Regions from separate parts of the Massilia sp. CCM 8734 genome, predicted to be linked through region 2. Evidence: predicted binding sites of a transcription regulator. Region 2 holds the regulator's gene; the other holds the start of a gene.
What was found. Region 2 encodes FNR, which switches genes on or off when oxygen is low (the NO sensors DNR and NnrR bind a similar motif). Its sites were predicted from a motif close to TTGATNNNNATCAA; they were not measured.
Positions count from the first base shown of each region.

Region 1: a site for FNR is predicted at 1,472-1,485, ahead of F2P46_RS16645 (universal stress protein). Genes of this name have one in related genera too.

Region 1 is NZ_WHJI01000016.1:98,925-106,473, forward strand. Features, by position in the region: gene F2P46_RS16635 (chemotaxis protein CheA) at 1-301, opposite strand, end outside; gene F2P46_RS16640 (protein phosphatase CheZ) at 301-1,140, opposite strand; gene F2P46_RS16645 (universal stress protein) at 1,560-2,024, shown strand; gene F2P46_RS16650 (response regulator transcription factor) at 2,192-2,836, shown strand; gene F2P46_RS16655 (Crp/Fnr family transcriptional regulator) at 3,305-4,120, shown strand; gene F2P46_RS16660 (glycine zipper 2TM domain-containing protein) at 4,182-5,240, opposite strand; gene pdeM (ligase-associated DNA damage response endonuclease PdeM) at 5,382-6,032, opposite strand; gene F2P46_RS16670 (ligase-associated DNA damage response DEXH box helicase) at 6,029-7,549, opposite strand, start outside.
Region 2 is NZ_WHJI01000018.1:8,285-15,833, forward strand. Features, by position in the region: gene F2P46_RS17645 (DEAD/DEAH box helicase) at 1-989, shown strand, start outside; gene fnr (fumarate/nitrate reduction transcriptional regulator Fnr) at 1,186-1,953, shown strand; gene F2P46_RS17655 (hypothetical protein) at 1,993-2,520, opposite strand; gene F2P46_RS17660 (suppressor of fused domain protein) at 2,790-3,353, shown strand; gene F2P46_RS17665 (hypothetical protein) at 3,462-3,683, opposite strand; gene F2P46_RS17670 (FixH family protein) at 3,710-4,243, opposite strand; gene ccoG (cytochrome c oxidase accessory protein CcoG) at 4,276-5,679, opposite strand; gene ccoP (cytochrome-c oxidase, cbb3-type subunit III) at 5,676-6,611, opposite strand; gene F2P46_RS17685 (cbb3-type cytochrome c oxidase subunit 3) at 6,604-6,786, opposite strand; gene ccoO (cytochrome-c oxidase, cbb3-type subunit II) at 6,788-7,402, opposite strand; gene ccoN (cytochrome-c oxidase, cbb3-type subunit I) at 7,417-7,549, opposite strand, start outside.

The DNA of each region.
Region 1 (7,549 bases), on a different contig from region 2:
GGTCGGTCAGCTGGTCGGCCACGAAACCGGACGCTTGCAGCGCCGCTTCGATGGCGATCGGCGTGACCGGGGCGGCGCCGGTGCGCAGCGCGTCAAACAGGTTCTCGGTCAGGTGGCAGGCGGCCACCAGGGCCGGCAAGCCCATGAAACCGGCCCCGCCCTTGATCGTGTGGAACGAGCGGAACACCGCATTGAGCGTTTCCTTGTTGTTCGGATCGCGCTCGAGGGCGAGCAGGTGTTCTTCTACGTTGACTGCAAGATCCATCGCCTCGACGACGAAATCCTTGAGCATATCGTCCATTAGAATCCCAGATCGGCAAGTAGGTCGTCAACATTGTCTTGATCGAGTGCGACGGAGGGAACCGACGGGCCCGACATCAGCGCTGGCTTGTGCAGCAGTTTTTCGCGCACCGCCGGCGGCGCGTTGTCGCGCAGCAGCTCGGCCAGTTCGTGTTCCACGGTCTTGGTGATGAGCACGACTTTCTTGATCAGCTGCCCGGTGATGTCCTGGAAGTCCTGCGCCATCATGATGTCGAGCAGGCGCGCTTTTTCGGCTTCGGTGGCGTCGGTGACGGTCTGGGCGAAGGCGCGCGAGTCGCCGGCCAGGGTCTTGAATTCGTCGATGCTGAGCTTGCCCGCGAACAGGTCGGCCCAGCGCGTGTCCATCGCCTTGGCTTTCTTGGACAGCACGTCCTGCGCCGGCATGCCTTCGTCGAGCGTGTTGAGGACCTTGTTGGCGGCCTGCTCGGTCAGGCTGGCGACGTATTCCAGGCGGTCCTGGGCGTCGACGATCTGGGTCGATGCTTCCGACAGGGCCTTGTCGTAGCCCAGTTCGCGCAGCGAGTCGTGCAGCAGGCGCACGATGCCGCCGAGGCGTTCGAACATGGGTTTGCCGTGCTCGTCGGTTTCGACGGCGCTGCCTTCCGCAACCGGTGCGGCGGCGGCGACGGCGGCGACAAGCGGCGCGGCGGCGGGCGCTGGCTCGGGCGGACGGGTCGAAGCGACCTGGTCGAACAGTGCTTCCATGTCGTCTTCGGCAGCGGCGGCGGGCGCCGGCGCAACTGCGGGCGCCGGTTCGCTGCTGCGCTGCGCGGACACTTCATCGAATAGTGCGTCGAAATCATCAGCGGCGTCGGTCATAGTCCCTGCTTCTCCATGTTTGTAAGGTGTTCGCAATCAAGTTGCTGGTGTCTGGTCCTGCCATGCAAGTTCGGGGCAAAGCATGATGCGCGGCAACATCGCCGGGTTTACGCGAGTTTAGCAGTGTGAAGTGCCCTTGGTAAATCACTGTGCATGGTGCGCGGCAAAATGGCACGCGAAACTTGTGCCATCGATAATTAAAACGCGTCTTTGATGTGCAATTGATACTGTGGAGTGTTGTATTTCGTAAGCAGGGCGCGGCGCAGGCGGGCAGGCGAAAACCAAAAGGTTAAAAATCGCGATCGGACCGGACGCCGGCTCGACCTGCGGTTTGATCAAGATCAAAGGTTTGCGATCTATCAATCGTGAAATCCCGCACTACAATACAGAATACGACCTGCTGCGTGGGAGAACTCATCATGTATCGGAAAATTCTGATTACGACGGATGGCTCGGCGATATCGAAGCACACAGCCTGTGCCGGCGTTAAGTTTGCCCGCCAGATGGGGGCGGACGTGCTGGCCCTGTATGTGGCGCCCGACTATCAATACCCGGTGTACGTGGAAATCGTCCCGCCCTCCTACCCCAGCGAAGAGGAATACGTGGCGCAGATGAAGCGCATCGGAAACGAGCACCTGGCCTCGATCCTGCAGGCGGCGCAGGCGGCGGGGGTGCGTTGCGAGTGCCTGACCGAGTTTGCCGACGCCGCCGCGCTGAAAATCGTCGCGGTGGCCGAACAGCGCCAGTGCGACCTGATCTTCATGGGCTCGCACGGCCGCAGCGGCTGGGGCCAGTTGCTGCTGGGCAGTGTGACGAACAAGGTGCTGTCGCACACCAGCAAGCCGGTCCTGGTGCACCGGCTGATCGCGGAGCCAGGAACCTAGCTGGCACCTAGCAGTTCTGAATATGGCGCTACTGACAATTTTGCCGTACCCTTGGATGGACCGCGGGGCGTTCGCGCCGGTGCGGCGCGGCTTGCTTGCCGCCTGTTTGTTTCAGCGCTGCTTCGGCCGTCCATCGACTTACCGCCTACTTATTTGATTGCAATTTTATGATACGCATTGTTGTAGCCGACGACCACACGATCATGCGCGAGGGCCTCAAGCGCATCCTCGACGGCGCCCTCGACATCGATATCGTCGGGGAAGCCATCAACGGCTTTGAAGTCCTGTCGCACGTGCGCCAGGGCGGTTTCGACCTGTTGCTGCTGGACTTGTCGATGCCGGGACGCAGCGGCGTCGACCTGATCCGCCAGATCCGCAGCGAAGCGCCCAAGCTTGCCATCCTGATCCTCACCATGCACGAGGAAGAGCAGTACGCCGTGCGCGCGATCCGGGCCGGGGCCCAGGGCTACCTGACCAAAGAGAGCGCCGGCACCCAGCTGGTGGGGGCGATCCGCAAGGTGGCCTCGGGCCGGCCGTACATCAGTACCGAAGTGGCCGAGCAACTGGCGCTGAACATCATGACGCCCAATGAGCAGTTATTGCACAAGCAATTGTCGGACCGTGAATTCGAAGTGTTTTCGCTCTTGGTGGGCGGCAAGTCGATTACCGAGATCGCCAACAGCCTGCACCTGAGCGTGAAGACCGTCAGCACCCATAAAACGCGGATCATGCAAAAGATGGGCATGACGTCGCTGTCGGAAATGGTGCAGTACGCCGTGGCCCATCGCCTGCTGTCGCCATTCAAGACCTGAGCTCACGCTGGCGAGGGTGAAAAGTTTTAGACACCGGTGCGCCGGTTTCGTGCCGAGAAACCTCAAGTAGATAGATTCTGTACCCATCAGTAGCACTCGCCGCACCACCCCGCCGCACCCCTGTTTTCACTCTGTAGGACGGCGCTTCGACTAGGAATAGTCCTACAAGAGCGCGCCCAATCCTACTCCCAGATTCAGCGTTCGCTGATATCAATGCCGGACTCGTGTTGGCATACTTAAATCCAGCGATTCGGCTTTCCTGCGGTTCACAAATTGTTCTTACGCAAGCTAGCCAGCCGTGCTGTACATCACTTTTGAAGCTCCGGTCGCAGGTTGATCAGATCGTTGTTCAAGCCTGATACCCGCAGCCTGAAACTTCGAATTTTCCTACCCCTGGAGATGAGCATGCTGACCACGCCCCCGCAAGACACCCGCAACACCACCACCTCGACCATGCATTCCTCGCCAATGGAAGCTGGCCGGCAGCGTCAGGGCCGTCTCTGGTCCAACCTCAAGGAAGTCTGCGACCTGCTGCACATCAGCGCGGCGGTCTCGATCAACAGCGAAGAACTGCTGTTCCAGCATGTGCAATTCAAGACCGGCCAGCGCGTCCACACCATCGGCCAGGCCTTCGACACCCTCTACATCGTCAACTCCGGCTTCCTCAAAACCGTGCTCATCGACGAATTCGGCAACGAACAAGTGCTCAGCTTCCCCATGAAGGGCGACATGCTCGGCGTCGACGGCATCCACACCCGCCATTACGCCTCGGAAGCGGTGGCCCTGTCCGACTGCGACCTGATCCTGCTGCCGTTCAAAAAGCTGACCGCGCTCGGCCGCGTGCACCTGGAACTCGAAAACGTGATGTACGGCGTAATGAGCCGCGAACTGGTGCGCGAACAAGCCATGATCGGCATGCTCGGCGCGCTCAGCGCCGAAGCCCGCGTGGCGCGCTTCCTGGTGTCGCTGGCCGACCGCTTTGCCGCCATGGGCTATTCGAGCAAGCTGTTCAACCTGCGCATGACGCGTCACGAAATCGGCAGCTACCTGGGCCTGACCCTGGAAACGGTCAGCCGCACCCTGTCGGCGTTCAACGAAATCGGCCTGATCACGGTCGACCAGCGCACCATCGGCATCAAGGACGCCGACGCCCTGAAAACCCTGCGCCGCCTGCCGCCGTCGCGTTCGCGCGCCAAGCAAAACAGCGCCGCCGCCAAAGCCAAGGCCGAAGCCGAAGCCGGGCAAGCGGCCGACGCCAAAGTGCTGGCCACGACCACCGTCTGAACGTTTTCAGCAAGCAAAAACGGCGCCCCGCGGGGCGCCGTTTTTGCTTGTTCACACCAGCTTACTGATCGCGCGACAACACGCCATCGCTGATCTTGACCTTTTCGCCCACGCGCAGGCCCGGATCGTTTTCGTACGTCACGGTCTGGGTGCCACCGTTGGCAAAGCGGATCACCACTTCGTAATGCTGGGTTTTCTTGGCATTGCGCTCGATATTGCGGCCCACGTAGGCGCCGCCCAGCGCGCCGGCGATCTGCGCGGCGGTACGGCCGCTGCCCTTGCCGACCTGGCTGCCCAGCACCGCGCCAACCACGCCGCCACCGATGGTGCCGAGGTAGTTGCCGTCGCCATTGACTTCGACCACGTTGATCGCGTCCACCGTGGCGCAGTTGGTGCAATAACGCACTTCGCGCGGCGTCGGCGTCGGCGTGGCGGCCGCGATGCGCAGCGGCTTGTTCAGGGTGGCGGTCGAGACGCGGTTACCCACGCGCATATTGGCCGTCACGGCGCTGTTCGGCGCGATGCGGTCGGCGCGGCGGATGGTATAACCGCCCGTGTATTCGCCTGGATTGACTTCCGGCAGGAAGAACACGCCGCGCGTGCCGGCAATGGCCATGTCGACCTTGGCGCCCGGCGTACCGTACACGGAAAACACCAGTTCGTTGCCCGGCGTCAGGTCATCGTTGGCCTGGACGTCGAAGCGCGCGATGCGCGGCACGTCAGCGGCGCGCTCGCGCCCCTGGTTGTCGCGTGGATGATGGCCGACGTCGCGCAGCAGCGATTCGCTGAGCACGCCGCTGGTGACCTGGTTGCCGACACGCAGGTTGGCGGTCACGGCGCTGCGGCCGGTGATGTTGTCGCGGCTGCCGAGGGTGTAGGTGCCTTCGTACTGGCCCGGTTCGGTTTCGGTCAGGTTCAGGTTGCGGTTGGCGCCGGCAATGCTGAGGGTGGCGCGGCCGCCCGGAGTGCCGTACAGGTTGAAGTTCAGTTCCACGCCCGGGCGCAGCTTGCGCACTTCTTCCACGTCGAAACCGCGGATGACCGGGTTGTAGGCGGCGGCATTGTTGTTGTATTGCTGCGCGTGGGCAGGTGCGGCCATGGTCAGGGTAAACAGTGGCATCGCAGCCAGGAACGCGGCGCGCGACGCAACGCCAAGCATTGTTGTAGTTTTGATGATGATCTCCTTGGAGGTTGGACAGCGGCGCCGGATATTTCCAGCAGTCATGTCAAGTTACGCTGACCGCCCGTGGGCGTCGGTGCGCTAGCGTACGCAGTGCACAGCCTCACCCGAGCTCACGCACACATGCTCCCCAGGCCCGGGCGTGACCGCGAAGCCGCCCGTAAACGCCCCGAACGAGGGCAGCACCATGCGCGTCGGTCCGATCAAAAAACACGGCAGGCGCAGCGAATCGAGCCGGGTCGAGAGCCGGTACACCGGATGCACGTGCCCGGCCAGCACGTAGCCCGGCGCGCCGATGTCGGGATGGTGGCAAAACGCGAACGGCCCCACCGTGTGCGGCTCGTCGACCATGCCGATCGCCAGCGATGCGGCCGGGTCGCCGGCGTGCTTGTCGTGGTTCCCGCGCACCAGCGTCAATATCAGGTTCGGATGGCGCGCGCGCCAGGCCAGCATGGTGGCGAGCGTGGCCGAGGCGTGGGCGGCGCGCGCATGCAAAAAGTCGCCCAGGAAGACGATCTCGCGGGTCGGGTGCGCGGCCAGCAGCGCGTCGAGCGCGGCGAGGTTGTCGCTGGTGGTCCCGCGCGGCACCGGCACGCCCTGCGCACGGAACGATGCGGCTTTGCCGAAGTGGATGTCGGCGATGACCAGCATCTGCCGCGCCGGCCAATACAAGGCCTTTTCAGGCAGCAGCAGGACCGCTTCATCGGCCAGCCGCATTTCGCGGTACGTCATGGAAGGGCTGCCTTCTCCAGTTCGCGCAGCATGCGCGCCACGCGGTCGGACAATTTTTCGGTACTGAGTTTTTCGCGGAAGCGCTCGACCATCAGCGCAAAGCCGAACGGCGTGGCGCGTTTGACCTCATGATAGGCTACGCCGCGCGCATGCAGCTCGACCAGCGTCTCGCGCAGGCGCGTCAGTTCGAGCTCCTGCTCCATCACCTCGCGCTGCGCCTGCGTGAGCAGCAGGTTGGCGGCGTCGTGTTTGCGGAACACCTCGAAAAACAGCGACGACGACGCCTGGATCTGGCGCGTGCTTTTCGGCTGGCCCGGATACCCCTGGAACACCAGCCCGGCGATGCGCGCCACCTCGCGAAAGCGCTGCTGCGACAATTGGGTCGCGTTCAGGCTGGCCAGCACGTCTTCGAGCAGTGGTTCGGTCGAAAACAGCGGCACATCGATCCCTGTCACATCACTGGAGGCGGCCAGGAAGGCGCGCGCCCAGTCCACCGGTTCGGCCGACAGCAATTCGAAACCGTAATCGTTGATCGCAATCGAAAACGTTATCGGCTGCACGCGCGCGATCCGGTAGGCGAACAGCGAGGCCAGTCCCATGTGCACCGAACGGCCCGCGAACGGGTACATGAACAGGTGATAGCCCTCGCGGCTGGTCATCGCTTCGACCACCAGCGTGTCGATGGTCGGCAGCGCGGACCAGCGCTGCTGGATCTCCAGCAAAGGGCGGATCGCTTCCATTTCGGGACCACGATACTCGCCGCGCGCGGCGTGGCGCAATTCGTCCAGCGCGGCGTGCGCCAGTTCCGACGACATCGGCATCTTGGCGCCCTGCCAGCGCGTGACCGCCCCGCGGGCACCGGTGGCGCGCTTTACAAAAGCGGTCATCTCGTGCACCCGGATGAATTCGAGTATCCGCCCGCCGAACAGGAAATGGTCGCCGGCCTTCAAGCGCGAAATGAACGATTCCTCGACGCTGCCGATGCGCCCTCCGCTCATGTACTTCACCTGCATCGTCGAATCGGACACGATGGTGCCGATGCCCATGCGGTGGCGCCGCCCCAGCGCCACGCTCGGCACGCGGTACACGCCCTCCTCGTCGGCAATCACGCGCTGGTATTCCGGATACGCGGTCAAGCTTTGCCCGCCGCGCGCCACAAAGTCGAGCGCCCATTGCCATTCTTCGGGCGTGAGCGCGCGGTACGACCAGGCGCTGCGCACTTCCTCATACAGCTGCCCGGAGCGAAAGCCCCCGCCCAGCGCCACCGTTACCAGGTGCTGCACCAGCACGTCGAACGGTTTGTTGGGCACCAGCCGCCCTTCGATGCGGCGCGCGGCCACCGCCTGTTTCGCTCCGGCCGCTTCCAGCAATTCCATGCTGTTGGTCGGCACCAGGGTCACGCGCGAGACCCGTCCCGGCGCGTGGCCGCTGCGCCCGGCGCGCTGCAACAGTCGCGCGATGCCCTTGGCGCTGCCGATCTGCAGCACCCGCTCGACCGGCAAAAAATCCACACCCAG
Region 2 (7,549 bases):
AGCAGGTGCACGAGAGTTTCCGTGCCTACGGGGCTGGCTTGCCGCTGCGTACCCACGTGGCCTACGGCGGCGTGAGCATCAATCCGCAGATGATGAAGCTGCGCAAGGGACTCGACGTGCTGGTGGCCACTCCCGGCCGCCTGCTCGACCTGTACCGCCAGAACGCGCTCAAGTTCGACCAGCTCGAGACCCTGGTGCTCGACGAAGCCGACCGCATGCTCGACCTGGGTTTTTCGCGCGAACTCGACGCCGTGTTCGCCGCCCTGCCGAAAAAACGCCAGACCCTGCTGTTTTCGGCCACGTTTTCGGACGAGATCCGCGCTTTGGCCGGCAAGCTGCTGAGCGACCCTTTGAGCATCGAGGTCAGCCCGCGCAACAGCACCGTCAAGCGTATCCGCCAGTGGGTCGTGCCGGTCGACAAAAAACGTAAGCCGGAACTGTTCTTGCACCTGCTCAACAAGCACCGTTGGGGCCAGGTGCTGGTGTTCGTCAAGACGCGCAAGGGCGTGGACCAGCTGGTCGAGACCTTGCAGGCGCAGGGCGTCGCGGCCGATTCGATTCACGGCGACAAGCCGCAGCCGGCGCGCCTGCGCGCGCTCGAGCGCTTCAAGGCCGGCGAAGCGAAGATCCTGGTGGCGACCGACGTGGCCGCGCGCGGGCTCGATATCGACGACTTGCCGCAGGTGGTCAATTTCGACCTGCCGATCGTGGCCGAAGACTACATCCACCGCACCGGCCGCACCGGCCGCGCGGGGGCCTCGGGCGAAGCGGTCTCGCTGGTCTGCGCGGACGAGGTGCAATTGCTCGCCGCCATCGAAATTCTGACGAAGCAAACCCTGGAACGCATCGAGGAGCCTGGTTTCTCGCCGGAACACAGGGTGCCGCTCACCAACACCACCGGCGAGGTGCTGAAAAAACCCAAGAAACCGAAGAAAGCCAAGGTCAGCGGCGACGTGTCGACGGTCGACGTGCGTTTCCGCCCGCGCTGAGGCCGGCGCCGCGCCATGCGCAGGGGTATGGATCGCGTTGTTAGGACATGCACAACGCAAATCTGCATAATGCATGCCCGGCCGGGAAAAACAGTCATCTGTATCGGGGAAACAGCCCCATCTGTTCCGGTATTCGCCCGTGCGCCGGGGTCGCCGTGGGGTATCATACGGCTCAAGCCACAAACCGTCAGACCCTATGCCTCAGCCTCTCCCCTTCGTTCCGGCAGCCATGCTCAACGTCGCCGCACTCAAGGCCAGCTGCGCCGGATGCAGCATGCATCAGCTGTGCCTGCCGATGGGACTCGAAAACGATGACATCAGTCGCCTCGACAACATTATCGGCAAGCGCCGCCGCGTGCTGCGCGACGAGCGCCTGTACCAGATGGACGAGCCGTTCCGCAACCTGTACGCGATCCGCTTCGGCCACTTCAAGACCTACCAGGTCAACGCCAACGGCGAGCAGCAGATCACCGGCTTCCAGATGGCGGGCGAACTGCTGGGGATGGACGCCATCAGCGGCGACCGCCACCATTGCGACGCGGTCGCGCTGGAAGACAGCGAAGTGTGCGAAATCCCGTTCGAGCGCCTGGAAGAATTGTTTGGCGAAGTGCCGACCCTGCTGCGCCATTTCCACCGCATCATGAGCCAGGAAATCACGCGTGAACAGAATGTCATGCTGTTGCTGGGAAATATGCGGGCGGAGCAGCGCTTTGCCGTATTCCTGGTCAACCTGTCAGCGCGTTATGCGGCGCGCGGTTACTCGGCCACCAGCTTCCAGCTGCGCATGTCGCGCGAAGATATCGGCAATTACCTGGGGTTGACCATCGAAAGCATCAGCCGCCTGCTGTCGCGCTTCAAAAAGCAGAGCTGGATCAGCGTCGACAAGCGCGAACTGACCTTGCTCGACCCGGCCATGCTCAAGGCGCTGGCCGCCGGCACCGAACAGTGCAGCCCGATGGCGTGAGCCAGGGGCGCCCGGCCAGGGGCACCCGGCAAGGGGCTCTCAGGCTGGCAGCCCGCCGCGCGCCAGCGCGGCTGATCCCTGCGCGAGCCAGGTGGCAAGGTCGGCTTCCAGGCTGCCACTGCTGCTCATGGCCAGCACCGAGCATTTTGGATGCCCGGTAAAGCGCAACACCACGAGCGGTACGCCGGACACCGCCATGAATACCCGCTCGCCCTTGCTGGCGTTGAACCATCCCGAATAAAATCCGAAGCCAGCGATGCCGTTGCGCTTGGTTGTGATGCCAAGGCTGCGCACGTCGGGCAGGCGCTCGATGGCGGGCGCCCGGATGTCGGCGCGCGCCAGCCGGAAGGTGTAGAAGGCATGCCTGACCACAATGGCATCGGCGCCCAGTTCGACCGAGTGACGCATCAGCATGCTGGCGCAGAGAACCAGGGCGAATAATCCCGATGCCAGCAGTATGCCGCCGACCAAACCGGTTTCCATGGCATCCGGCGCTTTTTGGTGCGGAGTCAGGTAATAGAAGAACGTGGCCAGCAGGAGCGGCAACGCGATCAGCATGCCGATCAAAAAAACTTGCTTGTTGGAAGTTGGAATGTCGGTTTTCATCATCTGGGTATCCCGTCATGGCATGGTTGGCTATATTTATCAGACAGTATAGTTCCAGAACGCGCTGTAAACAGTCCGTTCGCGTCGGCGCAGGATGCACCGCCTTGGGTGCCGATGCAGACATGTCCGAGCAGGCAGGGGAGCCACTCACGGTCGCCTACAAGCTGCCAACACTCCCGGGCAGAAGCCCGTTAAGAACCCGATTAACAGATACCGCAACGAAGTTGGAAATGACAACAACACAAGCGCACAAAGATTGGGTAAGTTTTCTTCGCCACCAGATTGGGGGGGAGTTCGCTGTCACCAAGTACGACGACGATGAACGGACCACAAGCATCCCCATTTATTCGAGCCAGACGGAAGGAGGCCTGGTTGGCGCAACGGTCGGCCTGATGGACCTTGACCAGAGCAGAAATCCTGCCGTCCAGATCCGCACAGAAATCTTGATCGACACGCGCATGGACGACGCGCGAGGGCTTAATCTACTCTCTACAATCGCCTTTTATATCATAAAAAGTCAATGGCGGGTTTCACCTGGGACCGTCTTCGAAGAAATTGGCGGGATGTACTTTCCCGGCACTCCGCTCCGTCATATTTACTTTACCGCCCCGTATCAATGGGACGGCATGTCCAAAGTCGTATTGAGCGACCGAACCATTTTCCCTCTGATCGCCATTCCAATTTCGACAGCAGAGGCAAATCTGGCGAGTCAAGATGCTGGAAACGCACTCGAATCACTATGGGATGCCAATCGCGTTGACGTTTTGGACTGGAATCGAAAAAGTTCTGTTTAACGCCAATCGTAAAATATCGGGAAAGCGCAGGTCGACAAATGCCTGCCCTGCCATCTCGGGCTATCAAAGCACATTGAAAAACGCGCGTCGGCCTTTTACGACGAACGCTTAAAACGGCGGATGCGGATCGTCCGGCACCACCACCAGATAATAGGTCAGCATGCTGGCCAGCGCGCAGAAGATCCAGAAGAAGAAAAAGCCGATCGTGTACACCGCCATCGGCGACAAGGCCAATTCACCCAGGTGCAGTTCTTCGCGCGGATCGAACAGCGCAAAGAAACAGCCTTCGGCCAGCATCGCCGCCAGGAAAGCGGGCCACAGTACTTTCATCGCAAGACGCATCGACACTCCCCCGTTTAGTTGGCTGGTTGCTGCACGTCGGCCTTGATCGCCAACGCCTGCTCGCGCGGCCAGTGCCAGGCCGCAGCCAGGCGCCAGTCAAGCTTGCCGCCTTCGACCACCACCTGCCAGCGCGCCCGTTCGAGCAGCGGCAGCGCCACCGAAAAACGCCCCTGCGCATCCGGGATCACGTCCAGCTTGCGATCCTTTTCAGGCTGGGTGGCGTGCGCCAGGTGGATGCTGAATGGCGCGCTCAAAGGCTGCCCGCCGCTGCTCAACATCCCGGCCAGTTTTTCAGTGGCCGGATCGTAGCGCGCATCGAAACCGAGGCGCATGGCGCTGGCCGCGCGGTCGCGCCGCAAGTCCTGGTTGATGGCCTTGCCCTTCTTGTAGTAGTCGTCGACCACCATGGCGTCCTGGCCGCGGTAGGCCACGACGCCGAGATTGACGCCGGCCACCACCACGATGGCGGGACCGAGCATCAGGAGCCACGGCCAGCGGTGCTTGTACCACGGCCCGGCGGGGGGAGTCAGGGGTGAGGCGGTTTGCATGCGAGTCTCCTTTTTTGCTTATTTTGGCACGATTATTTAGGCACGATGAACACGGCTTTTTCACGCACCGTGAGCGACGGGTCGTCCACCGCGGTGATCTCGAACTCGATCTGGTTCGAGCCTTTGGCCGCCGCGCCCCGGTCGACCTGCACCCGCACCGGCACCGCGCGCGTGCTGGCGCCGTCGAGCACCGTCTGGTCCGGCGTGGCCAGGCGCACCGAATCGAGGCCCGAGACCTTGATGCGGAAGCTATGCCCCTCTTCCGCCGTATTCATGATCTGCAGGCGGTACACGTTTTCGATCAGGCCATCGCCCACTTCGCGCCCCATCGAACCGCGGTCGCGGATCACGTCGACCTTGAGCGGGGTGCGCAGCGCCAGCGCGGTGCCGAAACCGGCCACGATCAGCACCAGCAGCCCGGTATAAATCAGCACGCGCGTGCGCAGGATGCGCTGGCCGATGCGCTTGGCCGACCACTTGTTGTCCATCGCGTTGTCGGTCGAGTAGCGAATCAGCCCGCGCGGCAGGTCGATCTTGTCCATCACGCCGTTGCAGGCGTCCACGCAGGCGGCGCAGCCGATGCATTCGTACTGCAAGCCCTTGCGGATGTCGATCCCGGTCGGGCACACCTGCACGCACATATTGCAGTCGATGCAGTCGCCCTTTTTCTTCGCTTCTTCCGCCGTGGCCTTGGGATTGATGGGGCCGCGCGGTTCGCCCCGTTCCTGATCGTAGGTGACGATCAGGGTGTCCTTGTCGAACATGGCGCTCTGGAAGCGCGCATACGGGCACATATATTTGCACACCTGCTCGCGCAGCCAGCCGGCGTTGCCGTAAGTGGCAAACGCATAAAAGCCGATCCAGAACCATTCCCACGGTCCCAGCGCAAAGGCGCCGATGTTCGCCAGGAGCGAACGCACCGGCGCAAAATAGGCCACGAAACTAAAGCCCGTAAACAGCGCCACCGCGCCCCACGCCAGGTGCTTGGCGGTCTTCCTGGCCAGCTTGTCGGCGGTCCAGGGCTGGCGGTCGAGGCGGATGCGGGCGCTGCGCGCGCCTTCGATCTTGCGCTCGATCCACATGAAAATCTCGGTGTAGACCGTCTGCGGACAGGCGAAGCCGCACCACACCCGTCCCGCGATCGCGGTGACGAGGAACAGCAGGTAGGCGGCGATGATCAACAGCGCCGCCAGGTAGATGAAGTCCTGCGGCCACAACACCATGCCGAAGATGTAGAACTTGCGCGCACCGAGGTCGAACAGGACGGCCTGGCGGCCGTTCCAGTTCATCCACGGCAGGCCGTAAAAGACCAGCTGCGTGATCCACACGCAGGCCCAGCGCAAGCTTGCGTATCGTCCTTTTGCTTCGCGCGGATAGATTTCCTCGCGCGCCGCATACATCCGGATCACCGCCGGCTTGGTGGGGGCCTCGTTCATTTGGCAGCTACCTCCGCCACTTGCGGCTTGGCCGGATCGTTCGACAGGCTCCAGACATACGCCGCCAGAACGTGCACCTTCGACTCGCCCAGGAATTCGTGGAAGGCGGGCATGGTGTTGGTGCGGCCCTTGCGGATCGTTTCCATGATCGTCTCGGCGCTGCCGCCGTACAGCCAGACCTTGTCGGTCAGGTTGGGCGCGCCCAGTGCCTGGTTGCCGACCCCGCCGGCGCTGTGGCAGGCGATGCAGGCGGCAAACTTGGACTTGCCGAAGGAAACCTTGATCGGATCGGCCGTCAAGCCCGACAGGCTCTTGACGTAATGCGCCACGTTCTCGATATCGGACTCGGAGCCGACCGCCGCGCCCATCGGCGGCATCATGCCGTTACGGCCCTTCATGATGGTTTCCTTGATCACCGAGGGCTCGCCGCCGTGCAGCCAGTCCTTGTCGGTCAGGTCGGGATAGCCCTTGTTGCCGCGCGCATCGGAACCGTGGCACTGCGCGCAGTAGGTCAGGAACATGCGCTCGCCGATAGCATGCGCCTGCGGATCGGCCGCCACGGCCTTGAGGTCCTCGCTGGCGTATTTGGCGAACAGCGGGCCGTAGTCGGCATCGGCCTTGGCCAGCTCCTGCTGGTATTCGCCGGTCGACTTCCAGCCCAACTTGCCGGCGTAGCTGCCCAGCCCCGGATACAGCACCAGGTACACCAGCGCGAACACGATGGTGATGTAGAACAGCCACATCCACCAGCGCGGCAGCGGGGTATTGAGTTCGGTCAGGTTTTCGTCCCACACGTGGCCGGTGGTGCCGTCGCTGCCCGGTTCGACCGTGTGGGTCGATTGCGACCACAGCAGCACGCCGCAGCCGACGATCGCCAGGATCGTGATGATGATGATGTAGAGGTCCCAGAAACCACTGGTGAAATCAGCCATGACCGCTCTCCCCTGTGTTGTCCTCGTTATCGTCCGCAAACGGCAGCGCCGCCTGCGTTTCGAAGTCCTTGTTGCCCTTGAGGACAAACGTCCACAGCAAAATGCCGCAGAAGGTGGCGAAGCTGATGACGGTCATTACGCTGCTCGCACTGTCAAAAATATGTTCGATTGCCATGTCAGTTCCTGGTTTTGATCTGGATGCCGAGGCCCTGCAAATAGGCGATCAGGGCATCCTGTTCAGTCTTGTCGGCCAGCGCGGCCGGTGCCTGGGCGATGTCTTCTTCCGAGTACGGCGTCGACAGGCGCTGCAGGGCGCGCATTTTCGGAATCACTTCGGCCGGATTGAGCTTGGTTTTGGCCAGCCACGGGTAGCCGGGCATGTTCGATTCCGGCACCACGTCGCGCGGGTTGTCCAGGTGGGTGCGATGCCATTCATCGCTGTAGCGGCCACCGACGCGCGCCAGGTCGGGACCGGTGCGCTTGGAACCCCACTGGAACGGACGGTCGTAGACGAATTCGCCGGCCACCGAATAGTGGCCATAGCGCTCGGTCTCGGCGCGGAACGGACGGATCATCTGCGAGTGGCAGTTGTAGCAACCTTCCCGCACGTAGATGTCGCGTCCGACCAGGCGCAGGGCCGAGTAAGGCTTCAGGCCGGCCACCGGCTCGGTGGTCGACTTCTGGAAGAACAGGGGAACGATTTCCACCAGGCCGCCGAAAGATACGACCAGCAAAACCAGTCCGATCAGCAGCCACGGGTTCTTCTCGATTGACTCATGTGAAAATTTCATTACAAGCTCCGAAATCAGGCGTGTGCAGGTAAAAGGGTCGGAATGCGCGCATCTTCGCTGGCGGTGCCGCGCATCGTCTGGAAGGTGTTAAAGGCCATCAGCAGCATGCCGGTCAGGTACAGCAGGCCGCCGCCGACGCGGATCACG